Regions from separate parts of the Paenarthrobacter sp. NCHU4564 genome, predicted to be linked through region 1. Evidence: riboswitches for the same ligand, from Rfam matches in the RefSeq annotation. Region 1 holds a riboswitch; each other region holds the start of a gene.
The links. Region 1 has a riboswitch for S-adenosylmethionine ahead of ACSVIE_RS16160 (DUF1737 domain-containing protein). Riboswitches for the same ligand answer to the same signal wherever they lie in the genome.
Positions count from the first base shown of each region.

Region 1 (6,323 bases):
GAGGTTTTGCCGGAAGCCACCGTTTCCGTAACTGGTCCTCAAGACACCGCGGCGGCGCAGCTCGGGAGTGAGCTTGTCCAGGACGCCATGCACGGTCACGGGATCCACGAAGCCGGAAAACAGGAAGCCATCACCGCCCACTGCCTCGCCGGTTTCCTGCAGATAGTCCGCGATTTCCCCGGCTGTACCGATGATGGAGTCCCCGGCACCGCCGCTTCGGGCCTGGAGGATCTGGCGCAGCGTGGAGCCTGGGGGTGCTGCCTTGGAGAAGTGCTCCAGGGTGCCTTGGTTGCTGTTGGTGGTGAGCTCGGGCAAGGGTGCGTCGAGGTCGAACTGCTTGAAGTCGATGACGGAAAGGTAGGAGATCGAGTTGAGCTGGCTGTCGATGTCGCGCTGCGTCAGCTCCCTGCGTTGGGCGCGCAGGTCCTCGGCTTCTGCCGTGGATCCCACCACGGTGGGCTTGAGGACGAAAAGTACCTTGACATGGTCGGGGTTCCTGCCCGCCTTGGCGGCCTCAGCCCGGATGGAGTCCCGGTAGGCCTTCATGCCGTCCACGCCGCGGGCCAGGGCGATCGCCACATCGGCGTGGCCTCCGGCGAAGGCCTTGCCCCGGGGCGAGGCGCCCGCCTGCACCAGCACCGGCTCTTCCGGCAGCGGCGCTGTGTTGAGCGGACCGCGGACCTTGAAGAATTCGCCGTCGTGGTTGATCGGGTGCACTTTGGTGTGGTCGGCAAACCGACCGGCCTCAACGTCCTCCAGCACGGCGTCCGGTTCCCAGCTCCGCCACAGCCGCCTGACGACGTCGACGAATTCCTCCGCTTTTTCGTACCGGAGGTCATGTTCAATCTGCTGGTCAAGGCCATAGTTCCGCGCGGCGAGGTCGCTGCCGGAGGTGACCACGTTCCATCCCAGTTGGCCCTCGGAGAAATGCTGGAGTGTGGCCAGCAGCCGCGCCGCGGTGAAGGGCGGGTAGAAGGACGCGCTGACCGTCGGGACAATCCCGAGGTGCTCCGTGGCGGAGAGCAGGTACGGGACCAGGGCAAGCGGATCATGTTTGGGCGCGAAGGAGGCATGGGCAAGGGATACTTCCGCGGTGCCGCCGTACGTATCCGGGACTGTGAGGGAATCCTCGATGATGAACAGGTCCAGGCCGGATCTCTCGAAGGCACGCACGGCCTCCTGGTACAACGCGGGTTTCTTCCAGTCGTAACCCAGGCTGTACCCCGGAGTTCCCCACCCCTGGACTCCAAAGCCGTGTCCCACGAACCAACCAAAATGAAGCATGGGCTTGAGTGTAGAACTGCCGTGTCCGTTCACCGCGACCTGATTTCATGCGAAGTTACAGGGGGTCGTACTGCGTCAATTATGCTCCCGTGGCGTCACATGTGAAGTGCCTGCAGCAAGGCCCGGCTTCCGGAAAACGGCAGGGTCCGGAATGATCTCTGTATGAGTGCGCCCACGTCAGCCCGATCTGTGAGGGACCGGTTGTTGGGCGCCTGGGCACTGAAGGGCTACAAGCGGGAATGGCTGCGGCATGACCTGATTGCCGGCGCAGCACTGTTTGCCCTCTTGGTCCCTGCGGGCATGGCTTACGCGCAGGCGGCAGGACTCCCGCCTGTCACCGGTCTTTACGCAACGGTCGTCCCCCTGCTGGTATACGCAATCGTGGGTCCTTCCAGGATCCTGGTGCTGGGCCCTGATTCTGCCCTGGCACCCTTGATCGCGGCAGCCATCATGCCTTTGGCCATGGGCAGCAGCGAGAAATCCGTGGCTCTTGCGGGCCTGCTGGCCTTGCTCGTCGGCGGCATCATGCTCCTGGGCTCAGTCCTCCGCCTGGGGACCATCACCGGCCTGCTCTCAAAACCCATCCGTTTGGGCTACCTCAACGGGCTTGCGCTGTACGTGGGGTTGTCCCAGGTTCCAGCCTTCCTGGGGATTGAGGCAGAAGGCGACTCGATCTGGGAGAAATTGGCCGGCACCTACACCCAGGTCATGGACGGAGGCACCAACCTTGCCGCCGTCGCCCTCGGACTGGGCTCGCTGGCACTGATCTGGATTCCGCGCCGCCTGAAATGGAAGGTTCCCGGAGTCCTGCTGGCCGTGGTCGCTTCCTGCCTGGCCACGGCTTTCCTGGACCTGGGCGATACCGTCAAGGTAACAGGGGCGCTCCCCCAGGGCCTGCCGGCTCCAGCGCTTGGTGGCATCACGTGGGGCGACGCCCTTGCCCTGGTCCCGGCGGCGGCCGGCATCGCCCTCATGGCGTTCGCTGACACCGGAGTACTGTCCCAGTCCCTGGCAGCGAAAGAAGGGAAGAGGATCTCCGGCAACAGGGAGATGGCTGCCTTGGGTGCAGCCAACGCAGCAACGGGTGTCCTGGGTGGCTTTCCCATCTGCGGCAGCAGTTCCCGGACACCTGTTGCGGTGGATGCCGGGGCAAAGTCCCAACTCACGGGTGCCGTGGGAGCGGCCTTGGTGCTCGCCTTCATGCTCCTGGCGCCCGGAGTCACCGAATTCCTGCCGTCGGCCACCTTGGCGGCCGTGGTGATCGCCGCCGCGGTCGCCCTGGCCGATCCCGCGGGAGTGCGGCGCCTGCTGCGCATGAGCCGCAGCGAATCCGTGGTCATGCTGGCGGCGTTCCTTGGAGTGCTCCTGGTTGGCGTGCTGCAGGGAATCCTCGTGGCCATTGCCCTGGCCCTCCTTGATTTTGTGCGGCGGGCATGGAATCCCTACCGTACGGAGCTCGGCGCCCAGGAGGGCCGCCCCGGATACCACGACCTCGCACGCCACCCGGAAGGCGACAGGATCCCCGGGCTCCTGATCCTCCGGTTCGATGCACCCCTCTTCTTCGGGAACGGGCAGGTCCTGGCCACTTTCGTCCGGGAAGAACTGGACGAGGCCGAGGACCACATCACGCACGTCATCCTCGCTGCCGAGCCCATCACCGGGATCGACACCACGGCCCTGGACGACCTTGTCACGCTGGACGAATGGTTGGCCCAACGGGGCGTGGACCTCGTGTTCGCCGAGCTGAAGGGCCCGGTCAAGGACAAGCTGGTCCAGCTGGGCACGGCGGCCCGCTTCACTCCTGACCACTTCTATTCGACAGTTGGTGCGGCGGTCCGTGAACTGGCCGGACAGGACCACAAGTAGGCACCGGTTACGCAACATGACGGCTGCCATGCCCGCAACAAATGCAGGTGAACGTCCACGGATGTTACGTTTTTCTTGAGTAATGAGCACCAGCGTTAAGCCCTGACTTGCTGGTCGGCAACCCTCTCCCGCGGCGGGGTGCCTCAGGTGACTACTCGGCGTATCGACACTTCGAACTGCAAGCGTGACTGAGGAGCACCACGAATGCCAGAACCCACTGACGACAAACTCGCCTACCGCCTGATCACGGGCCCGGATACCCGCGAATTCTGCGAGCGCATCAGCAACGCCCTCGCCGAAGGCTATGTGCTGCACGGCAGCCCTTCCGCAACCTTCAACGGCACGGACGTGATTGTGGCGCAAGCCATCGTCCTGCCCGCCGCGATCGCAAGTGCGGATGCCGCCGTCGCGAACGCCGTGGACCAACTGGAAAACGACGAAGACGAAGAAGCATTCGAGGGACACGCATGAGCTACGCAGGTGACCTGACCCCGCAGGACGCGTGGGCCAAGCTTAAGGACGGCGCCATCCTGGTTGATGTCCGGACCGAGGGCGAATGGGCCCACATCGGCATCCCTGACACCAAGGCCACGGAGAATGATCCCCTGTTCATCCAGTGGAACCTCGCCGGCGGCATCCCGAATCCGACCTTCATCGACGACCTGAAGCAGCAGGCTCCCGAGGCTGATGGCGTTGAACTGCTGTTCATCTGCCGTTCGGGCCAGCGCTCCATCTCCGCCGCCATCGCCGCAACGCAGGCCGGATTCACGTCCTACAACGTCCTGGAAGGCTTCGAGGGCGAACCTGACCGTTACGGGGAACGCACCGTCAACGGCTGGAAGAACCGTGGCCTGCCCACCAACCTGGGGACCGACTAAAAGTGACTTTCAATCCTGACGCCGCCGGCTGGAGCGCTGACACCCAGGCCGTCCGCGGTGGACTCGACCGTACCAACTTCCAGGAAACCGCCGAGCCGGTGTTCCTCAATTCCGGCTTCGTCTACGAATCCGCTGCAGCAGCAGAACGGGCGTTCACCGGCGAAGACGAACGCTTTGTCTACTCGCGCTACGGCAACCCGTCCGTGGCCACGTTCCAGGAACGGCTGCGGCTCCTTGAAGGAACCGAGGCCTGCTTTGCCACGGCGTCCGGCATGTCTGCAGTCTTCACCGCACTGGGCGCACTGCTGGCAGCCGGCGACCGCGTGGTTGCCGCCCGTTCACTCTTCGGTTCCTGCTTTGTGATCCTGAACGAAATCCTGCCGCGTTGGGGCGTGGAAACAGTGTTCGTCGACGGCCCGGACCTGGACCAGTGGCGTGCAGCTCTTTCCGAGCCGACCACAGCCGTCTTCTTCGAGTCACCGTCCAACCCGATGCAGGAAATCGTGGACATCGCTGCCGTCAGCGAACTGGCACATGCCGCCGGGGCGACTGTGGTCGTCGACAATGTCTTTGCCACTCCCCTGCTGCAACGCTGTGGCGACCTGGGCGCCGACGTGATCGTCTACTCCGGAACCAAGCACATCGACGGCCAGGGACGCGTCATGGGTGGAGCGATCCTGGGCACCAAGGAGTTCATTGACGGCCCGGTCAAGCAGCTCATGCGACACACCGGCCCCTCGCTGTCCGCCTTCAACGCCTGGGTCCTCACCAAGGGCCTTGAAACCATCGGGCTGCGCGTGAACCACAGCTCCGCATCGGCTTTGAAAATCGCCGAATGGCTCGAGCGGCAGCCGGCCATCAACTGGGTCAAGTACCCGTTGCTCAAGTCCCACCCGCAGTACGAGCTCGCCACCAAGCAGATGAAGGCCGGCGGCACCGTACTGACCTTCGAACTGTCACCGTCCTCCGGGCGGAGCGCCAAGGAAGCCGCCTTTGCGTTGCTGGACGGCCTGCGGGTCATCGACATTTCCAACAACCTGGGCGACTCCAAGTCCCTCATCACGCACCCTGCCACCACCACCCACCGGGCCATGGGACCGGAGGGACGGGCCGCCATTGGACTGTCCGACGGCGTGGTCCGGTTGTCCGTTGGATTGGAAGACGTGGACGACCTGATCCTCGATCTGGAAAAGGCGCTCAAGCAGGTCTAACCTTCATGCCATGAGCGGGAACCGCCCTTATCGCCGTGCCGGAGCAGTCATTGTTTCCGGTACGGCGGTTTGGTTCCTGGGGATCTCCCCGGTCCAGCGGGTGTACCTCACCACCGATGCTGCGGAGCGGCTTCGCATGCTGCTGGCGGAAGAAGGCCGTTGGATCACCGGGGGGTGGCCGGAGCGTACCTGATGACGTGGGAAGAACCGGCCGAAGAGCGCCCCTAAGCTTTCCGGACCCTGGTCAACAGCGGCGCCGGTTCCTTGTGCGCGTCGGTTGAGGTGCCGCGGGTGGTGACCTTCACGGCATGCCCGACGACGGCGGTCAGGACTTCCGTGGTGGGCGGGGTTCCCGGAGAGCCGGCACCGGCGGAACGGGTGCTGAACCGGTCCGCTGCTGCGCGCTGTTCCTGAGCCCCGTTGCCCCGCTCAAGGATGTCGGCAATGCCTGCCTTGACCAGTTCCAGCTCCCCTTGGTCGTCCAGGACCGGGCTGAGGTAGTCCACCAGGGCCCACACAACGTCCGCGGCAGGCTGGGGACGGAAGTCGCCGAAGTCCAGGAGGTCCCCGCGGAGACCGGTGTTGCTCGCTTGCCAGCTGGCCATCCTGAGCAGGGCCGTGGGCACCGAGGCGGGTTCCACGCCGTCGAGCATTTCCAAGGTTGCCGTCTCCACCAAGGCGCGCACCAACACGGCAATGAGCGCCGCGTCTTCGGCGCGGAGGCACACGTCGGCGACCCGGATCTCCACAGTGGGATGGTTGCGGGAGATGCGGGCATCAAAGTAGATCATGCCCTCATCCAAGATGACGCCGGTTTCCAGCAACCGGTTGACCATCCGCCGGTAGGCCGTCAGCGAACCGAACACCGCTGACGGACCGGACGTCGGCCAGCGGTTCCAGGCTTGGGTCCGGAAGCTGTCGAAGCCGCTGTGCTGGCCGCGCCAATACGGGGAATTGGCGCTGATGGCCGTCAGCACGGCCAGTTTGTCCCGGATATGGTCCAGGACCACCACGCCCTCTTCCGGCGACTCCACGGAGGTGTGCACGTGGAAACCGCAGGTCAGTTGCTCATGGGCCGTGAGCC
Region 1 covers NZ_JBQLIS010000017.1:66,384-72,706, reverse strand. The annotation lists gene ACSVIE_RS16170 (NtaA/DmoA family FMN-dependent monooxygenase) at 1-1,317, opposite strand, end outside; gene ACSVIE_RS16165 (SulP family inorganic anion transporter) at 1,447-3,150, shown strand; SAM riboswitch class IV at 3,229-3,341, shown strand; gene ACSVIE_RS16160 (DUF1737 domain-containing protein) at 3,355-3,621, shown strand; gene ACSVIE_RS16155 (rhodanese-like domain-containing protein) at 3,618-4,028, shown strand; gene ACSVIE_RS16150 (O-succinylhomoserine sulfhydrylase) at 4,031-5,239, shown strand; gene ACSVIE_RS16145 (hypothetical protein) at 5,250-5,432, shown strand; gene ACSVIE_RS16140 (glutamate--cysteine ligase 2) at 5,464-6,323, opposite strand, start outside.

Region 2 (6,323 bases), on a different contig from region 1:
CCACGTCTTCCAGGGGCTTCTCCACGGGCTCGCCCAGCCACTCGGTGACGCGTTGAGCCGACCCGGCGATGGTCAGGCTGGACATCTTGACGTCGCTCTCGTAGACCTTGGAGGGATGCAGGGAGGGGTCACCTTCCCACTTCAGCAGGTACGGCACCTGGGGATCGGCGATCAGGCCGAGGATGCCGATCTGCTGCCACACGAGTTCGCGGCCGTCGGGAAACTTGCGGTTGCCCGGAACGGCGGAGCGGCCGAGGCGGTCTTCAAAGGGGGCGAGGTCGTCAACGGCGACGCACCAGCCCATCCAGCCACCGCCGGCAGCCGAACGTGCCCGTACTGCCTGGCCGAAGGGTGCCTTGTCGGAGGCAGGGTGGTCCAGGACCTCCACGACTTCCAGGTATTTGTTGTCCGCCAGGGGAATGATCATGTTCCGGGTGCCGAAGCGCGGGTGCACTCCGCCCCGCACTGCGTCCACTCCCAGAGCCGCGGAAATTCGTTCGGTGGTGGCCAAAAGGCCATCTTTTTCACAAGCGTAAGAGACGTGATCCATGCGCATGGCTTCATCTTGGCACTTTGTGATCGGGGTCTCAGCTAAGTCAAGCCTAACCAAGGTGGGATGTTGCCGCCCGGGTAGCGGAACCGTCCCGGCTGGACCCGGAACAGACGCGCGGGGACCGAAAAATACTGTCTTCGTCATAAAGCTGTCCAAGTCGCGGGCGGGTTCCTAGACTGGCCGCAACCCACCCGGTACCACCAACTGAAAACCCATGCGCTACGAAGAGGAGAACGCAATGTCACAGGGATGGTCCTTTGAAACCCGCCAGATCCATGCAGGCCAGGAACCTGACGCTGCAACAGGGGCGCGTTCGCTTCCGATCTACCAGACCACCTCGTTCGTGTTCCCCAGTGCCGAGAGTGCGGCCAACCGGTTTGCCCTGGCTGAGCTTGCGCCCATCTACACCCGGATCGGCAACCCCACCCAGGATGCCGTGGAGCAGCGCGTTGCCAGCCTGGAAGGTGGGCTCGGCGCCCTCCTGCTGAGTTCGGGCCAGGCGGCGGAAACGTTCGCCATCCTGAACATCGCCGAAGCCGGCGACCATGTGGTGGCCAGCCCCAGCCTGTACGGGGGCACGTATAACCTCCTGGCGCACACGCTGAAGAAGTTCGGGATTGCCGTGACCTTCGTTGAGGATCCGGACAACCTGGATCAGTGGCGCAATGCCGTCCAGCCCAACACCAAGCTCTTCTTTGGCGAGGTGGTGTCCAACCCGCGCCAGGATGTCCTGGACATCGAGGGGATAGCGCAGGTGGCACACGATGCCGGCGTGCCGCTGATCGTGGACAACACGCTGTCCACTCCCTACCTGATCCGTCCCATCGAGTGGGGTGCGGACATCGTGGTGCACTCAGCCACCAAGTACCTGGGTGGTCACGGTGCGGCGATCGCCGGCGTGATCGTGGACTCGGGCAACTTCGACTTCGGCAAGGACCCGGACCGCTTCCCCAACTTCAACACGCCGGATCCCAGCTACAACGGCCTCGTCTATGCCCGTGACCTCGGGAAGGATGGAGCACTGGGCGCCAACCTTTCCTACATCCTCAAAGCGCGGGTCCAGCTGCTCCGCGATCTCGGCTCCGCAGTGTCTCCGTTCAATGCTTTCCTGATTGCGCAGGGCCTGGAAACCCTGAGCCTCCGGGTGGAACGGCACGTCGCCAACGCCACGGCAGTGGCGCAATGGCTGGAAGCGCACGACGACGTCGAATCCGTCGCCTACGCCGGGCTGCCGTCCAGCACCTGGTTCGAACGCGGCCGGAAGTACGGTCCACGCGGTACCGGTGCCGTGGTGGCCTTCACCATCAAGGGCGGAGTCGAGGCAGGCAAGCGCTTTGTGGATGCCCTGGAACTGCACTCTCACGTTGCGAACATCGGCGATGTCCGGTCCCTGGTCATCCACCCGGCGTCGACTACCCACAGCCAACTGACCGTGGAACAGCAGGTGGCAGCAGGCGTGAACCCGGGTCTCGTCCGCCTGGCTGTGGGCATCGAGCACGTCGACGACATCATCGCCGACCTCGAAGCCGGCTTCCGCGCCGCCAAGGGCGCGTAGGCTCTGCAGGACCCTGGCGTGGGCCCCGGCCGGTCGAATGTTCGCCGGACGGGGCCCGGGCGGGGTCTTTGGCGAACCAAGCAGTGAAAAACCGTCACACTGCTGTCACATTCTTCGCCAGAACCGCCATGTTCTTCCTAGACTCTACGTATTAGGTCATGAGTGCCAGCGCATAGCCCCGGCTTGCTGGCCGGCAACCCTCCTCCGCGGTGGGGTGCCCCGGGTGAGGACCTGGCCTGTCGCAGAAATGGCGATGGGCAAGCGCGACGATAGGTGTCAAAGGAATGACCATTACTGCTGCAGCACTCCCAAAATCGGGCGAAGAAGACGGCATCGTCAAATACGCGGGCATCGGTTCCCTGGAACTTGAAGCGGGCGGCTTCCTTCCTGATGTCGTCCTGGCCTACGAGACGTGGGGACGGCTGAATGCCGATGCATCGAACGCTGTCCTGATCCAGCATGCGCTGACGGGAAGCACGCACGTAGCCAAGGGTGCCACCGACGAGGACGGTTGGTGGGAACAGTTGGTGGGTCCCGGCGCCACGATCGACACCGACCGGTTCTTCGTGGTCTCCATCAACATTGTGGGCGGATGCTATGGAAGCACCGGACCGTCCTCGACGGCCCCGGACGGACGTCCTTGGGGGTCCCGCTTCCCCTTGGTCACCCTGCGGGACAGCACCGAAGCCGAAGCCCGTCTTGCCGACACGCTGGGGATCCGCCAGTGGCATGCGGTGCTTGGCGGCTCCATGGGTGGTGCCCGGGCCCTTGAATGGGCCGTGACTTTTCCTGACCGCGTCAAACGATGCGCAGTCATCTCAGTCGGTGCCTACAGCACCGCCGAGCAAATCGCCTTTGCCCAGTCGCAGACCTTGGCCATCCGCCAGGACCCCCACTTCAACAACGGCGACTACTACGACGGACCGGCTCCGGAGGCGGGCCTTGCACTGGCGAGGCGCATCGCGCACATCACCTACCGGTCAGCGCTGGAACTTGATGTCCGCTTCGGCAGGGAAGCCCAGCACCAGGAGACGCCCCTGGCCGCCGCTGTGTTGGGCGAACGCGGCCGCTACCAGGTGGAGAGCTACCTGGACCACCAAGGCACCAAGCTGGTCCGCCGCTTTGACGCCAACAGCTACATCGCCATCACTGAAGCGCTGATGTCCCACGATGTTTCCCGTGGTCGCGGCAGCCTCCAGGAAGCCCTCGGACGGGCCACCGCCGAGTTCTTTGTCGCGGCAGTGGACACGGACAGGCTCTACTTTCCGGAGCAGTCCCGGCAACTGGCCGCGCACCTGCCCGGGCAGGTCCCTGTTCATGTCATTGAAGCGCCGATCGGGCACGACGGCTTCCTCACGGAAATCGGCCAGCTTTCCACCCAGCTCCGCGAGGCGTTCTTCGCGTAGCGGTGCGGTGGCCGTTGGAACTACGGGTGGCCGTTACACCAGCGACGTCTGCATGCGCAGGAACTGACCGTAGCGTTGGGCCTGGGCGTCCAGCGCTGCTTGTTCCTCCGGCCCGGGTTCACGGTTCATGCGCACTTCCAGCCCGCATACTCCGCCCGACAGCCTGTGTCGCCACCAACCGGCCAGCCGGCCGTCCAGCAACACCGCATGCATGGGACCCTTGTCCTCCGGAAAAAAAGGTGCTGTTCCGCCCAGGTAGTGCCGGGTTTGGGAGTAGCCCATGATGTATTCGTCATAGCACTGGACAAGGTCGATCCTGGGCTCCGCCTGCCGCGTCCGGGGGAGTGCCTGCCCGGGACGGGCCGGCTGCCCGGACCGGGCCAGGGACTCCACTTCCTCAGCAGCCACATGGCATTCCACGCCGTCCACGTCCACCGTGGTGAGTTCCGCGGACAGGGAACGGGCAGCATCCAGGCCGCGGCGGATGTCCTGCATGGTCAGTCCGGACCACACAGAACAGTCCTTCACGGTCGCAGGGCCCCGGCTGCCGAAGTAGCGTAGAACCAGCCGTGCCAGTGCGTGGTCGCGCTCGTCACCCCGGAAGCCCGGCCTTTCCTGAAGACCGGAGGCGTTGGGAACCCGCTCTTCGAAGAGTGCATAGGTCTGCTTGAGGGCGCCGCCGGTTGAACGCACCGGCGCGCCGCTGACCAGGATTCCGCTGGTTTCTGCGTGCATCAGGTGGTAAATGAAGCCCAGGTCCTTTCCCGGCAGCCCGGCGCGCTCCAGCACCTGTCCCAGCTCTTCGCGCGTCTTGTGGTTGCCGCCGGCCACCGCTTCGGCCAGGATCCGTCCGCTGCGGGCGGCGGTTTCCGTATCCACGCCGGTTTGCCGGTACATTCCCTTGTTGCCCTGATGAAGGCGTTCGGCGGACAACGCCATCAACCAGCCAAGATCGTCCCGGTGGACGAAATGCCAGGTGGGCCGCAGAATGTGGGTCCGGAGGATCGTCCCGTCTGCCACGGCCTGCTCGACGTCGTCGGCTGTGGCCCCGGGAGTGCGCTGGGCAATGGACCAGCGCGCGTAGGCGAACTCCTGCGACTGCACCGCAAGGAGGTGTCGCAGGACGCCGGCTACGTCTGCGCCATAGGGCGGCCGAAGCCGTTGCCGCCGCAAGCGGACGTCGACGACGGCAGTTGCCTGTCCTGTCACACCGTGCACGACCGGTCCCTGCCTAGCCGCGCGGCACCATGGTGCTGCCGGGTCCGAACACGGGTCCCGGCGTCGGGCGCTTGGGTGAGATCCCGTCCCCTGAAGACTGGTGGCGCAACCGGCGGATCACCCACGGCACAAAGTACTCCCGGGCCCACACCAGATCCGAGGAACGCGCCTCGCGCCACGTCCGCGGGGGGAGTGGCTTGGGGCTCAACGGCTCCAGGGTATGCGGAACGTTCAGTGCTTCGAGGACCATCATGGCGATGGTGTGATGCCCCAGGGGCGAGAAGTGGAGGCGGTCTTCGTCCCACATCTGGACATCTGCCAGCTGCCTGAGCGACCACATGTCAGCGATGATGGCGTCGTGCCGCGCGGCCACGGTGCGGAGGTTTTCGTTGTAGATGGCCACCTTGCCGCGGATGCGGCCCAGTACGGACGACGCGGTGTCGGGCCCGTTGAACAGCACCACGGTGGCGCCCCCGGAGCCCAACTGCCCGACGGCGGCATCCAGCTTCTCTGCCAAAAGGTCGGGATCGCCCCCGGGCCGGATGAGGTCGTTGCCACCGGCGGAAATGGAGACGAGGTCGGGCTGCAGCTCCAGGCAGGGTCCCACTTGCTCGTCGATGATCTGCTGGAGAAGCCTGCCCCGGATGGCGAGGTTGGCGTAGGCGAAGTCTTCGTGGCCGCGGCCCAGCTCTTCGGCTACGCGGTCAGCCCATCCCCTGAAACCACCGGGGTTCTGCGGCTCGGGGTCGCCGATGCCTTCGGTGAACGAGTCTCCCAGCGCTACGTATCGGCTCCAGGGATGCTTTTGGGCCGGGTCGTCCGGCCGGACCAATGAATTCACGTCACTCACGCTTCTCATCCTGCCTCTAACCTGCCAACCTACGCGACCGTAGGTTGTTACCAGCGGGTAACTGCAAGAATAGACCCATGACTGAAGCCGTTGCATTCCCCGCGCCCGTTGTTCTCTGGTCCCACGACGAGTCAGAACGGGAAGGCAAACCGCTGCTGGTCCTGCTGCACGGTTACGGTTCCAATGAGGAGGACCTCTTCAGCTTGGCCGGGCTGCTGCCTGAGGGATTCGTGGTGGCAGCGCTGCGGGCCCCCGTGCCCACCGGGCCCGGGTACACGTGGTTTCCGCTGACTGCATCGATCGAGTACTCACTGGATGCAGTCAAGCTGGCCGCCGGATACGCGCTCGAGTGGCTCGATACCGTCAAAGCGCACCATTCCTCGGTGACACTGCTCGGCTTCTCCATGGGCATGGCCATGGCCACCACCATGCTCCGCTACCGTCCCGCGGACTTTGCCGCCGTTGTCGGGCTTTCAGGTTTCGTGGTGGACGCCGCCGACGACCCTGACTTCCGCGACGACCAACTTGATGGCAGCGTGCCGATGTTCTGGGGCCGGGACCAGCAGGACCCGGTCATCACCCAGGACAAGATCGAATACACCATGGGCTGGGTGCGCAAGCATGTGGACCTCACCAAGGTCCTGTACACGGGGATGTGGCACGGCATCAACCAGCAGGAGATCGGCCACGTGGGGGAGTTCCTCACCCACAAGGTGCTGGGCTAGGGGGATCCCGGGCTAG
Region 2 covers NZ_JBQLIS010000005.1:9,998-16,320, reverse strand. The annotation lists gene ACSVIE_RS06975 (VOC family protein) at 1-556, opposite strand, end outside; gene ACSVIE_RS06970 (bifunctional o-acetylhomoserine/o-acetylserine sulfhydrylase) at 792-2,108, shown strand; SAM riboswitch class IV at 2,263-2,378, shown strand; gene metX (homoserine O-acetyltransferase MetX) at 2,393-3,514, shown strand; gene ACSVIE_RS06960 (winged helix DNA-binding domain-containing protein) at 3,548-4,732, opposite strand; gene ACSVIE_RS06955 (SGNH/GDSL hydrolase family protein) at 4,746-5,582, opposite strand; gene ACSVIE_RS06950 (alpha/beta hydrolase) at 5,660-6,307, shown strand; gene ACSVIE_RS06945 (RNA-binding S4 domain-containing protein) at 6,320-6,323, opposite strand, start outside.
Region 2: linked by a shared signal. The riboswitch ahead of metX (homoserine O-acetyltransferase MetX) and the one ahead of ACSVIE_RS16160 (DUF1737 domain-containing protein) in region 1 are both predicted to bind S-adenosylmethionine.

Region 3 (6,323 bases), on a different contig from region 1:
CGCTGTTCCCGGGTTCAGGCCCTCGGTGACGGCTTGGGCGCGGCAAGCAGCCGCCGTCGTCGAACGCTATCCGGGCGGAACCCCGACGCTGGGCATCCCTACATGGTTCTACGGCCATGAGCCGCCCAACCTGTTTGCCACCCACATCGCCAAGTACTTCGCCAATGCCATCCGCGAAGCCATCCTGCTGGAGCTGTGCAATGGCGGCATTGTCTTCCTGCCCGGTGCCGCGGGCACAGTCCAGGAGATCTTCCAGGATGCCTGCGAGAACTACTACGCCGCCCCGGAAACCATCACTCCCATGGTCCTGGTTGGTCGCCGGCACTGGGAGCACACATACCCGGCGTGGCCCATGCTGCAGAGCCTCGCGGCCGGTAGACCCATGGCGGACAGGATCTTCCTGGTGGACACCGTGGAGGAAGCGCTCGCCGTGGTCCAGCGCTGAGGCGGCTCAGAAGTCCTTGCTGCAGGGCCCGGACCCGAGCTTCGCCAGTCCCGTCCGGTCGCCGGAGGCGTAGTCACGCACCCAAGACGCTTCGTCGTACATGAGCTGGCGGGGGTCGTCGATGTGGTCCAGTCCCAGCAGGTGCCCCAGCTCGTGCATGATCACCGCCACCCCGATGTCCTTTCCGTGGGGCGAGTCCATGATCTCCGAGAATTGCGGCGCATCCAGGGAAACCGTGCCCGTCACGTACGCCTGGTAGCCGTTGCTCAGGCCAATCGAGGAGCTCCCGCCCAGCCCCACGGTCTGGCCGGTGAGGCGGGGCACCTGTTCGGGGGTGGTCCATGCAATCAGGACCGGTGCCCAGCGGTCCCCGTACACTTCAGGCTGATACCCGTCCCTGTTGGTGGTGGGTGTCTCGGAGGTCGGGCCGTCGTAAATGAATTGGAGGCCCGACGCCAGGCTGGCCTGCCGCACGGCTTCTTCCACCAATGGTTGCCAGCTCGCCGGTGCCGCTCCGGAGTTCACCACGTAATGGATGGGCCGGCAGGGGGAGTAGGCCAGGGGAGTGCCGTCCTCCTTGACGGCCAGGAATTTGTAGGAGGTGCTGGCGCGTTGCACGGGTCCCGGTGTCCCCAGGGGTGCATCGGCTTCCTCCAGGCCTGGTGGTGGCTCCTGGCGTTGGCCGAACGGCAGGAGTCCCGGACGAACTCCTTGGCTCTGGGAAGAGGAGCCATTCCAGAACTGCTGCAGTCCGCCGCTGAAGTATGCGCCGGCGCAGACCAACGCCAGCACGGCCAGCAGGAACACAATGGCTGCGATGCTGGTGTGCCTGATCGGCGGCCTGCCCGGCGGGTCAGGTGGCCGGCCGGGCGGAGGGGGATAGGGGTCCGGCCACTGCGGCGACCCATAAGGTTCCATTGAACCCCCTGACGCTGCGGTCCGGGCGGACGGTGGGGGCGCCGCCGTCGGCCGCTTCCCGCAAGCATAGAGCCGCTCCGGCGACGCGTCCATGGGCCGTCGCGGCTAAATGTCCTTGCGGCACGGTGCGGAAGCCAAAAGGTGCAGCCCGTTGAGGTCCCCGTCGGCCAGCCCGTCGGGGGCGCCGATCTCCGGGTACATGAGCTGGATGGGGTCCTCCACGTGGTCAAGGCCCATCACATGCCCCAGTTCATGCTGCATGACGGCGAGCACGTAGTCCGAGCCGCCTTCTTCTGCCAGCAGCTCGGCCACTTGCGGGGTGTCCAGTTCCAGGCTGCCGGTGATGTAGCTTTTGGCGCCATTGTTCAGGGAGTACATGGTGCTTCCGCCGGTGCCGATCACGTTCCCGGCCAGTGCCGGAGCTTCAGCCGGGGTGGTCCACGAGATCAGCAGTGGAGCCCACCTGTCGCCGTACCTGTCCGGCTGGTAGGGCTCACGCTTGTCAGCGGGTGGTTCGTCGGTGGTTCCGTCGTTGACGAACTGGATGCCGGAGGCTTCGGACACGTTGGCGATCGCGGTCGCCAGCAGTTGCCCGGTTCCGGCGGGGGCGCCGGCGTCATTCACCACGTAGTGCAGGGGACGGCACGGTGAGTACCCCACCGGTGTGCCGTCGTCGTTGGTGGCCAGGAACTTGTACGAGTCACTGGGCGCGCCCGGAGGAAGTGGCGAGGCCAGTGGCGCATCTGCCTCTTCGAGTCCCGGCGGTGGCGCATCCAATGCCCGTGCCGGCGATGGAACCACCTGCCCGATCTGCGGGGTGTCAGGCAGCGCAACGCCCGGGAAGAGGCCCGTGATGCGCGGGTCGCCGTGGAGAAATCCGCTCACCAGGACTGCCACGACAGCGGCCACGGCGGCCATCAGCAGGCCGCGGACAACCTTCAACGTGGTCAGCGCACGCCGGTGTTTCGGCGCGCGCGGCGTCTCACTTTCCGGCTCCACGGCTCTCCATTCCTTGCGCCCCGGTCACGCGGGCCGCGCGGAGGACGAACCAACATTACGGGCACCTGCTCTATGGCGTCCATTCACATGTGCCCAGGAAAGGCCCGTCCTAAACGATCGCGGCGCCGAAAGCCAGCCCCAACCCGTAGGTGGCGGCCGCTGCCCCCAGGCCGATGGCCAGCTGCCGCAGACCCCGGCTGAGCGGCGATGTTCCGGACAGCAAGCCCACGACGGCGCCCGTCGCCAACAGTGCGATGCCCACCAGCGCACCGGCTACTGCCAGCGCGGCCACGCCCGTCATGCCGAAGATGAAGGGGATGATGGGGACGATGGCTCCGGAGGCGAAGAAACAGAAGCTGGACAGTGCCGCTCCCCAAGCAGACCCTACGGTTTCGTGGTCGTCGGTGGGCGGCTTTTCCGGCTGCAGGGACAGGCTGGGGTCGCAGTCGCAGCTGAACAGGCCCAGGCGTTCGGCGGCGCGGTGTTCGGCTGCCTCACGCGTCATGCCGCGGGCCAGGTAGACCAGCACGAGTTCGTTGTGCTCGATGTCCAGTGACGGTGCCGCGGTCAGCGTCGCCTGGGTGGGGAGGGTGGCGCTGAGCAGCTCCCGCTGGGACCGGACGGATACGTACTCGCCGGCACCCATGGACAGCGCTCCGGCGAGAAGGCCGGCCACGCCGCTCATCAGCACCACGGAACTGGGAACGCCGGTGGCCGCCATGCCCATGACCAGCGAAAGGTTGCTCACCAGGCCGTCGTTGGCACCGAACACGGCTGCCCGGAAGGTGCCCGACAACCTGTTCCGCCCCCGGGTTGCCAGGCCGCGGACAACTTCCTCGTGGATCTGCTCGTCGGCCACCATGGCGGGCGTGGCGGCCGGCTCGGCACCGTACGGCGACCTGCCTTCGGCCCGCTGCGCGAGCGCAAGGACAAAGACCGATCCGAAGTTGCGGGCGAGGAAGCCCAGGAAGCGGCTCCGGCCGGATGCTGCCTTGGGCATTCCGGCGTGTTCGCCGAGGAGTTTGAGCCAGTGGGCCTCGTGGCGGCCCTCGGCTTCGGCCAGGGCCAGCAGGATCTGGCGTTCTTCGCCCTCACGCCGCTGCGCGAGTTCCCGGTACACCGCGGCTTCGGCCCGTTCGTCGGCCAGGTACTGGCGCCAGCGCTTGATGTCGGAGGCGGACGGCGGTGGCGGCGTTTCCGCTGCCGGAGCTGATTCCGCTGCCGGGGCCGTTTCAGGGGCGGGACCCGGAGCGGGGCTCAACGGATCATGGGATTCATGGTGCTTCTGCACGTTATCTCCTGTGCTGGGTGGGGTGGTTTCGGCCCCATTGCACCGCCCACTGTACCGCTTATTTCCGCGGTTTTTTGGCCGGTATTCCTCAACCGGAATGTTCGGCGGACCTTAATTCGGAGCCCCGCTCCACCTGCGTTCCGACGTGCCGGTCGGGTGTCTTGACCGTTCGCCGGGGCCGGTGCTCAGATGGAAGGACAGGGGCGGGGGACTCCCCGCATTCGGCCGAAGGGCTGCTTGCCGGCCCACCACACGGAGGTTGGAGCATGAACAGCACCGAACCGCACGCAAGCCACCCCGAACGGGCAACCATCGAGTCGGATCCTGCCTACGATTACGGCGAGGACCAGGAAGTGGACGAACCGTGGGTTGAGGAAGTGGACGCTCCCGACGACGACGAGCGGGTGGTCCCGATCGACGACGCGGACGACTTCCGCGAGGACGACGACGAACTCTAGTCCTGCATGTCGCTCAGCAGGAAGTGCCGCTCGCGCCCCCGAGGTTGTCCGACGGCGGCAACGGTCACCGTCAGCGTCCGCATCGCGCTGCACCATCGCGTGGGACGGACCGCTTGGCCCAGGGCGCGTTCCATCCTGTGAGCGTCCGCGCAGAGGAACCGCTGCAAGCGGCCGTCCAGGAACAGCGTCACGGTTCCCCTGACAACGTCCACGCCGGGAACCACCGGCACGCCGGGACGTTGGGGGAGGGCAGGGGTGTTTGTTTCGCTCAGGGGGTGGGCTTGGAACGGCAAGGATGGATCTCCTGGGGAGTGCTCTTGCCCGCTCGGTTGTCTCTGGTCCGGAACGGGCCGCTTCCTCATCCGAACCACCCGTGAACATGGGGTTGGTGTGTGGCCAGTCGGAGCTTGGCGCCACCTCTCTTGAAGCTGGCACCACCCTACCGCATGGGCCTTCTTGTTCCGGTCCCGTCCGCAGGAACACACTGTTCAAGGAAGCATCAGCCAGCACCAGGAGGCCCAATGCCCTCGATAGAGAAAAGCGTGGATATTCCCCGGCCCCAGCAGGAGGTCTTCGACTTCCTGGCACGGTTCGAAAACTCTCCACCTATGATGCTTTTGTCATTTCGTCCGGGCCGCTCGGCGATGCTCCGCCAGGGCTGGGAACCCGGGGCCGGGGAACCACCAGGATCATGGGGCGGCAGTTTGACTGGATGGTTGAATATACGGAATTCGATCCACCCCGCCGCATGGTGTCCCGCTCGATCGAAGGTGAGCGGGATTTGACGGCGACGTTCACCCTGGAATCCGTTGATGGCGGGACCCGCGTTACCGAGCAACTGCGGCTCAATACACCCATGGAGGGCCTGATGGGCAAACTGCCTGGGCCGCTGGTGGAATGGTTCCTGGGTCTGTCCCTCCGCCGCAACCTCAAGAACCTCGCCAAGGTGCTGGCTGCCTGACACTGCCCACTCACAGCACCCGGGCAACGAGAGGTTTGCCGGATTCGGTCCCCTGGCCCGGGAAAACAACAAGGCGGCGCTCCCCGCAAAGGGAAGCGCCGCCGTCGGACGTTGCTTGCAGAAGCTGCAGCTACTTGGCCGGTGAGCTCAGCTCATCCTCGGCCACGCGGGTACCGGCAACACGGTCCGTCCAGGCCTTCATGACCGCCGGGTCGGTGGGCTTGCTGAACAGTGAAACAGCCACGTAGACGATCGCAGAGGCGAGCAGGCCGTAGTAGATGGGCTCGTTCGCGTAAATGCCGTCCATGGGAGCCTTGGCGTTGATCTCAAGGATGATCATGGTGCCCAGGGTGACCACGGAGCCCACGGCCATGGACGCAGCGGCGGCAATTCCCGTGCCACGCTTCCACACCAGGCCACCGATGATCGCGACCAGGAGGCCGCCCACCAGGATGTCGTACGCAATGGTCAGTGCCGCCACGACGTCCTTGGTGGAGATGGCGATGATGATGGCCAGGATGCCGAGTCCCAGGACCCAGTAGCGGTTGGCCTTGACGTCGTGCTCAGGGTTGTCGGAGTCGTCGGTGTTGACGGTCTTGCCGAACCAGCCGGCCACGAACGGGAGAACGTCGGCGCGGGCCACGGTTGCGGCTGCGATGAGTGCGCCGGAGGCGGTGGACATCATGGCTGCGACGGCTGCGGCGAGGACCAGGCCGCCGATGCCGATCGGGAGCAGGTTGGTGGCGACTTCGGCGTAGACGTCGTCCTTGGCTTCGATCTCGATACCGGACAAGGCAACGCTTGCAGCCATGCCGATCAGGGCGCCGGCCAGGCCGTAGAGGATGCAGTACACGCCTGCGGTTGCGCCGCCCCAGCGGGCTACCTTGGGCGTTTTGGCCGTGAAGACGCGCTGCCAGATGTCCTGGCCGATCAGGAGCCCGAGCGTGTAGACCACAAAGTACGTGATGATCGTCTGGAGGCCGATTCCGCCGATGTCGAAGAAGCTTTCATCAACGCGTGCACGGATGCCGTCCAGGCCGCCGGCAGCGTTCATGGCGAACGGAAGCATCAGGAAGAAGATGCCCACCGTCTTGATGACGAACTGGACCTGGTCGGCCAGGGTGATGGACCACATGCCGCCGATGGTGGAGTACACCAGCACGATCGCACCGCCGATGGCGATGGCCAGCCAGCGCTCCCATCCGAACAGCACCACGAAGATGGTGGCGTAGGCGCCGGTGGACGTGGCGC
Region 3 covers NZ_JBQLIS010000009.1:71,307-77,629, reverse strand. The annotation lists gene ACSVIE_RS11355 (LOG family protein) at 1-445, shown strand, start outside; gene ACSVIE_RS11350 (matrixin family metalloprotease) at 452-1,363, opposite strand; gene ACSVIE_RS11345 (matrixin family metalloprotease) at 1,469-2,362, opposite strand; gene ACSVIE_RS11340 (VIT1/CCC1 transporter family protein) at 2,472-3,653, opposite strand; gene ACSVIE_RS11335 (hypothetical protein) at 3,920-4,111, shown strand; gene ACSVIE_RS11330 (hypothetical protein) at 4,108-4,404, opposite strand; SAM riboswitch class IV at 4,420-4,539, opposite strand; gene ACSVIE_RS11325 (SRPBCC family protein) at 4,500-5,072, shown strand; gene ACSVIE_RS11320 (sodium:solute symporter) at 5,203-6,323, opposite strand, start outside.
Region 3: linked by a shared signal. The riboswitch ahead of ACSVIE_RS11330 (hypothetical protein) and the one ahead of ACSVIE_RS16160 (DUF1737 domain-containing protein) in region 1 are both predicted to bind S-adenosylmethionine.